2 regions of the Serratia sp. L9 genome follow, and region 2 is predicted to be linked to the other one. Evidence: predicted binding sites of a transcription regulator. Region 2 holds the regulator's gene; the other holds the start of a gene.
What was found. Region 2 encodes LexA, which represses DNA repair genes until DNA is damaged. Its sites were predicted from a motif close to TNCTGTATGTACATACAGNA; they were not measured.
Positions count from the first base shown of each region.

Region 1: the regulator LexA is predicted to act here: its motif matches at 2,000-2,019, upstream of mutH (DNA mismatch repair endonuclease MutH).

Region 1 is NZ_CP192591.1:2,277,930-2,283,502, reverse strand. Features, by position in the region: partial or broken gene ptsP (phosphoenolpyruvate--protein phosphotransferase) at 1-818, opposite strand, end outside; partial or broken gene rppH (RNA pyrophosphohydrolase) at 831-1,357, opposite strand; gene mutH (DNA mismatch repair endonuclease MutH) at 2,052-2,738, shown strand; partial or broken gene ACQ86O_RS10855 (TerC family protein) at 2,860-3,575, shown strand; gene ACQ86O_RS10850 (YgdI/YgdR family lipoprotein) at 3,714-3,932, shown strand; gene ACQ86O_RS10845 (NADP(H)-dependent aldo-keto reductase) at 4,105-5,145, shown strand; partial or broken gene lplT (lysophospholipid transporter LplT) at 5,285-5,573, opposite strand, start outside.
Region 2 is NZ_CP192591.1:1,658,286-1,663,858, forward strand. Features, by position in the region: gene plsB (glycerol-3-phosphate 1-O-acyltransferase PlsB) at 1-2,419, opposite strand, end outside; gene ACQ86O_RS07800 (diacylglycerol kinase) at 2,561-2,929, shown strand; gene lexA (transcriptional repressor LexA) at 3,054-3,662, shown strand; partial or broken gene dinF (MATE family efflux transporter DinF) at 3,776-5,123, shown strand; gene ACQ86O_RS07815 (CsbD family protein) at 5,436-5,573, shown strand, end outside.

The DNA.
Region 1 (5,573 bases), 620 kb from region 2:
TTTTACCGCCCATTCCGCCACCGAACCGGCGTCTATTTCCGCAAACAGTTCACGCTTGAGGCGGGCATCGTTGAGCAGGTGAGAATAGAGATCGAAGATCGCCGCGCTCTCTTTTGCGAGCTGGCGGAGAAGCGTTTGCTGAAACGGCGGAACTCGGCCCCGGCTTCTTCCAATGCCTGGGTGAGGCGCTCACGCTCGCTGACGGTATCCAGCGTAGACGCCCTGTAGACCTGATCGAGAGAAGGTTGGCTGCTATCTTGCCAGCCTTCCGCTACCGCAACCCCAGGTGAAGCCGCCAGCGCTCGGATGCGGGTCTGGCGATACTGACCAAAAATGGCGTTGAGCTGTGATAACGAAAGGATCCCGGCCATTTGCGTGGCCAGGGTAACCATGAAGGACTCTTCACTTTCGTCAAACTGACGCAGCTCGCGTTGCTGCACCACCAAAACGCCAAGCAGTTGACGGCGGTGGATAATCGGTACCCCGAGGAAGGATCGAAAACGATCCTCTTTAACCTGCGGAATATATTTGAAGCTGGGATGGCTTTGCGCATCGGCCAGGTTGATCGGCTCAGCCTTACGCCCCACCAGGCCTACGACACCTTCGTCGAAGGCCAGGGCAATAGTTCGCCCACGCGGTTTTTTCAACCCCCGCGTCGCCATCAGGTAGTAACAACGGCGGTCGTTATCTGCCAGATAAATGGAGCAGACTTCGGTATCCATCGCCAGACAGGTTTCATTGACCAAAAGATCCAGCGCATCTGTCAGACTGGCCGCCGCGGCCACTTTCTCAACAATTTCTCGCAAGCGCGTGAGCATAGTCCGTTTGACTTAACCTCTTTTTCGGCGATAAGCGGGGTTTTGCCGCTGCGCTGCCTGTTCCTGCATTGGCATAACGGTGGCGGCAAATTCTTTCATGACCCGGCGGTAGACATCGCGTTTGAACGACACCACCTGACGCACCGGATACCAAAAGCTCACCCAACGCCAACCGTCAAACTCCGGCGTACTGCTACGTTGCATATTGATATCCGCGTCATTGCACATTAACTGCAGCAGAAACCATTTCTGCTTTTGGCCGATACAAACCGGCTTTGTGTCCCAACGCACCAAACGTTTTGGCAATTTATAACGCAACCAGTTGCGGGTTGAGGCCAGGATACGCACATCCTTTTTACTCAAACCCACCTCTTCGAACAGCTCACGGTACATCGCTTGCTCAGGCGTTTCTCCAGGGTTGATCCCCCTTGGGGAAACTGCCAGGAGTGCTGACCGTAACGGCGGGCCCATAAGACCTGCCCCTGACGATTACAGATTACGATACCAACATTCGGGCGGTAGCCATCATCATCGATCACCGGACTACCTCGATAAGCATAAATTCGTATTGATAACCTGATTGTTTCACACAAGCTACAGGCGGTAAACCACTGCTTTGCGGCACCTCGGCCCGGATAACATTGGGATAACTCACAGATAATGGCAAAGTTATAAACATGTCGCGATATTTCAGACGGGTTTTATTCACTTTTTCTGTGGATAGGTGTGTGAAGAACTCAAGGGATAAGCCGGTAAAACTCTGCTGAACCTAAAAACCCCTGTTTTTTCATTATTAAATTTAATATTTAAATTCAATTAATTAACCCTATAAAACCAGTTATGAACAGGGTGAAAATGTGATCTGTGCACGCTTTGGATCTTTGTCTGGCGAAAGATCCACCAACGCAGTTTTTATCCACAGATTATCCGTCCGAGTTAGGCATAAAACCGCCAAATTCGCAAAAAAGCCCCGCGTCAAGGCTGTAAATCAAACCAGTGATCGGTAAAAATTGGGTTATCCCATAAATCTGTGGATAAATAGGTGTAAGATCCTGTTTATTGTCGGTGGCTATTCGTGCACAAACGCAAACTGAAAACGTTTCGCATCTGGCACGGATGAAAAAAGTCATGCAAAATCATGCTACTATTATTCTTTTCCCCAACCTCACGCCGGTACTTTTGGCTGTGAGTAAATACAGTGTGTTTTTTAACCAGAATTCATGGGCTTGATTTATGGTGTGTTTGTCCTCACTTCCTCTTGCGCCAGAAAATGAGCAGCAGCTATTCGAACGTGCGCAGGCGTTAGCCGGTTTTAATCTCGGGGAGCTTGCGGCGCGTGCGCAAATCGCTATCCCCAAGGATTTGAAGCGTGATAAAGGCTGGGTGGGCATGCTGCTGGAGTTGTATCTGGGCGCCATGGCGGGCAGCAAGCCGGAACAGGATTTCCCCGAGCTGGGGATCGAGTTGAAAACCATCCCGATCGACGCTGCCGGGAAACCACTGGAAACCACCTTTGTCTGTGTGGCACCTTTAACCGGCAACAGCGGTGTGACCTGGGAGAGCAGCCATGTGCGCCACAAGCTGGCGCGCGTGCTGTGGATCCCGGTTGAAGGTGAGCGGCAAATTCCTCTGGCACAGCGGCGCATTGGCTCGCCGTTGTTATGGCAGCCCAATCGGGAAGAAGAGGATATGCTACGCCGCGATTGGGAAGAGCTGATGGACCTTATCGTTCTTGGCCAGGTTGAACGTATCACCGCACGCCATGGTGAAGTGCTGCAACTTCGGCCCAAGGCGGCCAATAACAAAGCGCTGACCGAAGCGATTGGCGAACAGGGCCAACCCATCCTGACTCTGCCGCGCGGTTTCTATCTGAAAAAGAACTTCACAGGGGCACTATTGGCGCGGCATTTTTCTATTTAATATTTTGTCTAGTTCTAAACGTATGAAATGCAGCTCTGTTTACCCCGCGTTTAGGTAACAGTACCAGCCTCTCAATAAATGCGTATAATCCGGCTTTATTTTCCTTGAGGTGTTCCAGGCAATGTTTGAATGGATTGTGGATCCCAATGCCTGGTTAGCGTTAGGTACGCTAACCATTCTTGAGATCGTGTTGGGTATCGATAACATTATTTTCCTCTCGCTGGTGGTGGCCAAACTGCCGAAAGCACAGCAGAACAAGGCACGCCGTATCGGTCTGGCGGCTGCCATGCTGATGCGTCTGGCATTGCTGGCCTCGATCGCCTGGGTGATCCGCTTGACCCAACCGTTATTTACCGTGATGGATCACAATGTCTCTGCCCGTGATTTGATCCTGCTGCTGGGGGGCTGTTCTTGATCTGGAAGGCCAGTAAAGAGATCCATGAAACGATCGAAGGCTCAGGAGAAGAACTTCACACCAAAGTCAGCAGTTTCTTCGGTGCCATCGTGCAGATTATGTTGCTGGATATCATCTTCAGCCTGGATTCGGTGATCACCGCCGTAGGCCTGTCGGATCATCTGTTTATCATGATGGCCGCAGTCGTGATCGCGGTGGGCGTGATGATGTTTGCCGCCCGGCCAATCGGTGAGTTCGTCAACCGCCATCCTTCAGTCAAAATGCTGGCATTGGCGTTCCTGATCCTGGTGGGCTTCACGTTGATGCTGGAAAGCTTCCAGATCCATATCCCGAAAGGTTACATCTACTTCGCGATGTTCTTCTCAATGTCGGTTGAAGCACTTAACCTGATACGCGGCAAAAAGAGCCACAGCGCTGATTGACCCACTCCGGGGCATATTCTGTATGCCCTATTTTTAGTGTTATTTTCTCTTAGACAGATGGGATTCATCTTAAGGTCGTTTTTTACATAGTTTGCTACTCTCAAAAGATGATTATTCTATGCATATAAGGTGTGCACGATGAACAAATGGATAATGACGCTTTCCGCACTGATTATGGTGGCCGGATTAACAGGATGTTCCAGCGACTATGTTATGGCAACCAAAGATGGCAATATGATCCTGACCCAGGGGAAACCACAGATCGATAAAGACACCGGCCTGATCAGCTATAAAGATGAGAACGGCAATAGCCGTCAGATCAACGGCGATCAGGTTTCTCAGGTTATCGAACGCTAATTCCAGTTTCCTGCCCCTGATGGATCCCCCTCAGGGGCACTGCCCGCCTATACCATCAAGCAGTTAGAATCCGCTTTCACCATCCTCTTCGCTTGGTTATAGTCAAGAAAGGCGTTTACGCCGTTGGATCTCTGGCTTCTGTTTTAGCGCTAACATTGAAGGAAGGCCGTTAATGCAATACCACCGTATTCCCCACAGTTCTTTAGAAGTGAGCGTGCTGGGACTGGGCACCATGACTTTTGGCGAGCAAAACAGTGAAGCCGATGCCCACGCGCAACTGGATTATGCATTAGCCGCTGGCGTCAACCTGATCGATACCGCAGAAATGTACCCGGTACCGCCCCGCCCGGAAACGCAGGGGCTGACAGAGCAGTACATCGGCAGTTGGATCAAGGCGCGCGGCAACCGCGATAAAATCGTGCTGGCGAGCAAGGTCTCAGGGCCGATACGCGGAAATGACAGCGGTATCCGCCCACAGCAAGCGCTGGATCGCAAAAATATCCGTGCCGCATTAGACGCCAGCCTGAAACGGCTGAATACCGATTATCTCGATCTCTATCAATTGCATTGGCCACAGCGAACCACCAACTGCTTTGGCAAGCTGAACTACCAGTACACCGATGAGAAAGCCACCATTACTCTGCTGGAAACCCTGGAAGCGCTAACCGAGCAGGTACGTGCCGGTAAGATCCGCTATATCGGGGTGTCCAACGAAACGCCATGGGGCGTGATGCGCTACCTGCAATTAGCGGAAAAGCATGAGCTGCCACGCATCGTCTCGATCCAGAACCCATACAGCCTGCTGAACCGCAGTTTTGAGATTGGTCTGGCGGAGATCAGCCAGCACGAAGGCATCGAATTATTGGCCTATTCCAGTCTGGCTTTCGGCACCCTGTCCGGTAAATACCTTAACGGTGCCAAACCGGCCGGGGCACGTAACACCCTGTTCAGTCGCTTTACCCGCTATTCTTCTGAGCAGAGCCAATTGGCGATAGCCGCCTACGTGGCGCTGGCGAAAAAACACGGTCTGGATCCTTCGCAGATGGCATTGGCTTTTGTGCGCCAGCAACCTTTTGTGGCAAGCACGCTGCTGGGTGCGACTACCCTGGAACAGTTGAAGACCAATATTGACAGCTTTGATGTAGTGCTGGATGAAGAAGTCTTGCAGGCACTGGAAGAGATCCACACCCGCTTTACCATTCCAGCCCCCTAAAACCCAGCCATTCTCCCTCAGCCCCAAAGCAGAGGGAGGAGGTACAGAGTTTGGGAGTCATCACGGGGATAAAACCCGGTCATGTTCGGTTCCCTCTCCCGCTGGGAGAGGGCAGTTTGAGGGAATTAGCTGAAATATATCAGGCTTTTGAACGGAACTGGGATACCCAGAGCACGGTGATGGCAATAGCGAACACCACGCCAAAACCAATACCCACACCGACCACCGGCACGCCCATTTTGACCACCAGAGAATAGAGGCCAAGCATCAGCAACATCGCGGTGTTCTCACCCAGATTCTGCACCGCAATAGCGTTACCAGCCCCGACAGAACGTTTACCCCGCTCTTGCAGCAACGCATTCAGCGGCACCACGAAGAACCCGCCAAGCACACCGATCACCAACAAGACACCATAAGCATTCAGCATG
Region 2 (5,573 bases):
TTTCTTCCGGCATGCTGACGCTTTCGATGGTCAGTTTGATTTCTGGCGTGATCAGATCGCTCAACATGTTGTAAACCTCCATGGTGTGCTCGCGGATCGCATCGCCAATATCATTGATGTAACCTTCTTCGCGCAGCGTCGCCACCAGTGTGGAGAACACCGCCTTGTCAAAGAACTCTGGCGCGTTGATGCCGTGCAGTACCGACAGACGCTGGGCCATAATGCGGCTCTCTTTCTCCAATGCCCCACGGTTGATGCTTGGGTTGGCACTGAGGATCGACATGGTAATGGCATAGCGCTGCAAGGTTTCACGCACCCCGGCCGCCAACAGTTGCAGTGGGCGGATACGCGCCGGATTCAGCACCAGATCATCCCCTTTATCGCAAATCAACTGCTGGCGTGCCAGCTCATCGATTAGCGGCTGCAGTACTTCTGGCAGTTGTTCTTTTTCGTAACTCAGGAACAGTTCTGCTTTCAGCATTGGGTAAATCAGGCTGACCTGGCGTAACAGTTCTGTACGGGATACGCGGCGATGATGCATAACAATAGATGCAATCAGTGACGGTAGAACCAGCATGTGATGGATGTTGTTGCGATAGTACGTCATCAGCACGGCCTGCTCGCGCGGCAGAATGATGATATCGCCGATGTTGTCTTTCTCCACTTCGAACTTGTTCATGTTCAAAGCGTGATCCAGTAACTGGTCCGGCGTTTGTGTCGGTACGGTGACATCGCGCGCGTAAGGCACATTGCGCATCAGTTGCATGTAGCAATCCAACTGCTCCAGCAACTGCTCACGGGTGAGCGAACGCTGGCGTGAGGCCAGCAGCGCGGTTGAACAAAGGTTCATGGCGTTGGCAGCGGCGGCGTTGTTGATACGCACCATAATCTGCGCCGCCAGATCGTTGACCGCGGGCGTCAGCCAACTTGGACGTTGTGCTTCGATGGGGTCGATGGACTCGCGCCAATGCGGAACATGCTGGTTAAGATACGAGGTCAGCGGCAATGGCTCGCCAAAGTTCACGTAGCCCTGACCCAGATTGCGCAGCTTACGCAAGCCGCGCAACATCTGCAGCAGGCTCTCTTTCTCTTTGGTCGCCCCACGCAGCTCTTTGGCGTAAGTGCCCACTTCCATTACATGCTCATAACCGATGTAAATCGGCACCAGCGTAATAGGACGAGTGCCCCCGCGCAGCATGGCCTGAATAGTCATCGACAGGGTACCGGTCTTCGGTTCCAGCAGACGACCCGTGCGGGAACGCCCACCTTCGACAAAATACTCTACCGAATAACCACGGGTGAACAGCTCGCCGAGATATTCGCGGAAAACGGTGGAATAGAGTTTGTTGCCTTTGAAGGTTCGACGGATAAAGAAGGCGCCCAGACGACGGAAGATTGGCCCGGCAGGCCAGAAGTTCAGGTTAATCCCCGCAGCAATGTGCGGTGGCACCAGGCCTTGGTGGTAGAGCACGTAGGACAGTAACAGGTAATCCATATGGCTACGGTGGCAAGGCACATAGACTATTTCGTGACCATCTTGCGCCAATTGACGCACGCGCTCGGCGTTGGTGACATTGATACCCTGATACAGCCGGTTCCAGGTCCAGCTCAGCACGCGATCGGAGAGGCGCACCGTTTCATATGAGAAATCGGCTGCAATCTCTTCCATCAGCGCAATAGCGTTCTGTTGGGCTTTTTCGTGCGAGATCTTCTTGCTGCGCGCTTCGTCTTCGACCGCTTTTTCAATCGCTTTGGAAGCCAGCAGCTTATTGAACAGATCCTGGCGGGCTGGCAGACTAGGCCCAACGGCGGCCAGACGCAGACGTGAGAAGTGCATACGTGCCACGCGTGCCAGTTTCTGCGCTATGGTTTTATCTGTGCCGTGTTCGGTCGCCATGCGGCGCAAGGAAACGGTGTTGGAGAAACGGACAAAGCTGTCGCGCCCCAGCCACAATACGGCGAAGAATTTCTGCACACCGTTCAGCAGGCGCAAGTGCGGCGTGCCGTGGCCTTCGCGGCCCGGTGAGCGGCCAAACATGACCGACACCGGTAACATCTGGATATCGAGATCCGGATTGCTGCGGTGCAGATCCAGATAGTCGTGGAACAGTTTTACCGATTCTTCTTTCGGTGTGTAATAGCGGAATACGCGTGGGCCATCGTGGATGAACACGTGGCTTGGCAGTATGGTGCCATCGATTTCCAGCGGGTTAAGGGGATCGGGCAAATCCTGCGCCAGGCACTGGGCGCGCATGGTGAGCAAATCTGCCTTGGAATTATAAGGTAAAACGTACAGAATCGGCCGTGAGGGATCCAACCCTAACTCCGTTACCGGGTCTGAAGGGATAACCTTACTTCTTACCAACAGTTTTAGTGGTAAATTCAATAATTTATAATAGATTTTACGCCAACCTGACATAACAACGTGTAGCCTCTTGTTAGCAATGCGCCGCAAGCATACCAGAAACCGGGTAGCAGATCTGTGGTGTTGGCAAATCCAGCGCCTGAAGTGGCAATGGAAATACACATTCGAATTATGACTCACCTTTTGAGATTAAACATGGCAAATCAAGCAACCGGCCTGACACGCATCATTAAAGCTGCGGGCTATTCATATAAAGGATTAACCGCGGCCTGGCAGAACGAAGCTGCATTCCGCCAGGAACTGGTCGCAACCGTGGTGGCCATCATACTGGCGATTTGGCTGGATGTGGGTGCCATAGCGCGCATTTTATTGATCGGATCGGTGCTGCTGGTGATGATTGTCGAAATCCTCAACAGCGCCATTGAGGCGATTGTCGATCGCGTGGGGTCGGAATATCACGAACTTTCGGGGCGGGCAAAGGATATGGGGTCGGCGGCAGTCATGCTGGCGATTATTCTGGCGCTGTTTGTCTGGGGATCGGTGCTTTGGCAGCATTTTGTTTGAAAATGAAGCTATTAATGTTGCGAACCGGCGCGCTAATCCCTGATTTTTATTTATTCTTCGGTTCCCAATCCAGACTTACCTGTATATACTCACAGCAAGACTGTATAAACAAACAGGGGGCGGAATGAAAGCACTAACTACCAGGCAGCAAGAGGTCTACGACCTGATTCGCGATCATATTTCGCAAACGGGCATGCCACCGACGCGTGCCGAGATCGCAATGCGTCTGGGCTTCCGTTCACCAAATGCTGCAGAAGAGCACCTGAAGGCGCTGGCTCGTAAAGGCGTGATCGAAATCATCTCCGGCGCTTCACGCGGCATCCGCCTGCTGATGGAAGACGAAGAGGGTTTGCCGCTGGTAGGCCGGGTGGCTGCTGGTGAGCCGCTGCTGGCACAGCAACATATTGAAGGGCACTATAAAGTGGATCCCTCATTGTTTAAGCCTAACGCCGATTTCCTGTTGCGCGTGAGTGGCATGTCAATGCGTGACATCGGCATTCTGGACGGCGATCTGCTGGCAGTGCATAAAACTCAGGATGTGCGTAATGGGCAGGTGGTTGTCGCACGTATTGAAGATGAGGTCACGGTCAAGCGTTTGAGAAAACACGGTAATGTCGTTGAACTACTCCCAGAAAACAGCGAATTTCAGCCGATTGTGGTCGATCTGCGTCAGCAGAACTTCACAATCGAAGGATTGGCGGTGGGTGTGATCCGCAACGGCGACTGGATCTAAACATAACTCCCAGTACCGCTACCCATTGATAATCAATGGGTATATCGCCCCAGCTCTGGGGCGATGTCATTTCTGCACTACCCTCTATTTATCTAGTTACGGAACATATTGCTATGCGCCTGCTTTCAGCCTTCACCAGTGATGCCGACAAGGCTCTGTGGCGTCTGGCACTGCCGATGATTTTTTCCAATATTACCGTTCCTTTGCTAGGTCTGGTGGATACCGCTGTCATCGGTCATCTCGACAGCCCGGTCTATCTGGGCGGAGTGGCGGTAGGCTCGATGGCGACCAGCTTTCTGTTTATGCTGCTGTTGTTCCTGCGCATGAGCACCACCGGGCTGGCGGCACAGGCGTTGGGGGCAAAGGATCCGCAGCGGCTGGCCCGTGCTTTTATGCAGCCGCTATTGCTGGCGTTAGTGGCCGGGTTGGTAATTGTATTGTTGCGCACCCCGCTGATCACCCTGGCATTGAACATCGTCGGTGGCGATCGGGAAGTGTTGGCGCAGGCAAAACGGTTTTTGGAGATCCGCTGGCTTAGCGCCCCGGCGGCATTGGCCAATATGGTGCTGCTCGGTTGGCTGCTTGGCGTGCAGTACGTGCGTGCACCGGTAACCTTGCTGATTGTCGGTAACCTGCTGAACATTGTGCTGGATATCTGGCTGGTGATGGGGCTGGGCTGGAATGTGCAGGGCGCCGCCGCTGCCACGGTGATTGCCGAGTACGCTACGCTGTTGCTGGGGTTGTGGCTTTCATGGCGGGTTCTGCGATTGCGGGGTATCTCACTGGCGATGTTGCGTACCGCCTGGCGCGGTAATCTGCGCCGCCTGCTGGCACTTAACCGTGACATTATGCTGCGGTCGCTATTACTCCAACTGTGCTTTGCTTCATTAACCATTTTAGGGGCGCGCATGGGGGGAAGTGGTGGCGGTGAATGCGGTGCTAATGAATCTGCTGACTTTTACCGCCTATGCCCTGGACGGTTTTGCTTATGCGGTAGAGGCGCACTCCGGCCATGCCTATGGCGCACGGGACAGTCGCCAATTGCAGAAAGTATGGCGTGCTGCCTGCCGTCAGGCGGGTCTGGTAGCCTGTGGTTTTGCCGTCATTTATATCTTTGCCGGGCAGCAGATTATCGCGGGTTTAACCTCGCTGCCAGAACTGCGTGCCTTGGCAAATCATTATCTTCCTTGGCAGGTGGTGCTGCCTCTGGTAGGGGTCTGGTGCTATCTGCTGGACGGCATGTTTATTGGTGCCACCCGTGGCGCAGAAATGCGCAACAGTATGGCGGTGGCTGCTGCAGGCTATGGTCTGACTCTGTTCACCCTGCCGGTGCTGGGCAACCACGGTCTATGGTTGGCGTTGGCAGTGTTTTTAGCATTACGCGGGGCCGCTTTGGGTTGGATATGGCATCGTCATAGCGTGCAAGGCACCTGGTTCCAATCCCCGGTGAGTGGCAGATAGGTATTCTGCGTATTTATCAGATTAACTGATGGATCTGGTGCGGAATTTATATTTTGTTACAAGTGCTGTCGATGTTTTCAGGGCTTTTTCTCCCTGTTTTAGCAGAGTTTTTTGCTATTAAGATTTTTCCTATCCATGTTTAATGCTGTGATTTTGGCTGGATGCGTGATTAACCGCTATAGTTAATCACGTGGCTGGCGAATTAAGCCCGCGCTTAATTGGCAACAGGGTGCATTTATTACCCTCAAATCTTATTCAGTTAAGCCCAGCCAGATTTATCTAAAACTGACTAACACTGGTAACGGAGAGATTATGAACAAAGATCAAGCCGACGGTAACTGGAAGCAGTTTAAAGGTAAAGTGAAGGAAAAATGGGGCAAGTTGACCGATGACGATCTGACTGTCATTGAAGGGAAACGTGAACAGCTTGTCGGTAAAATCCAGGAACGC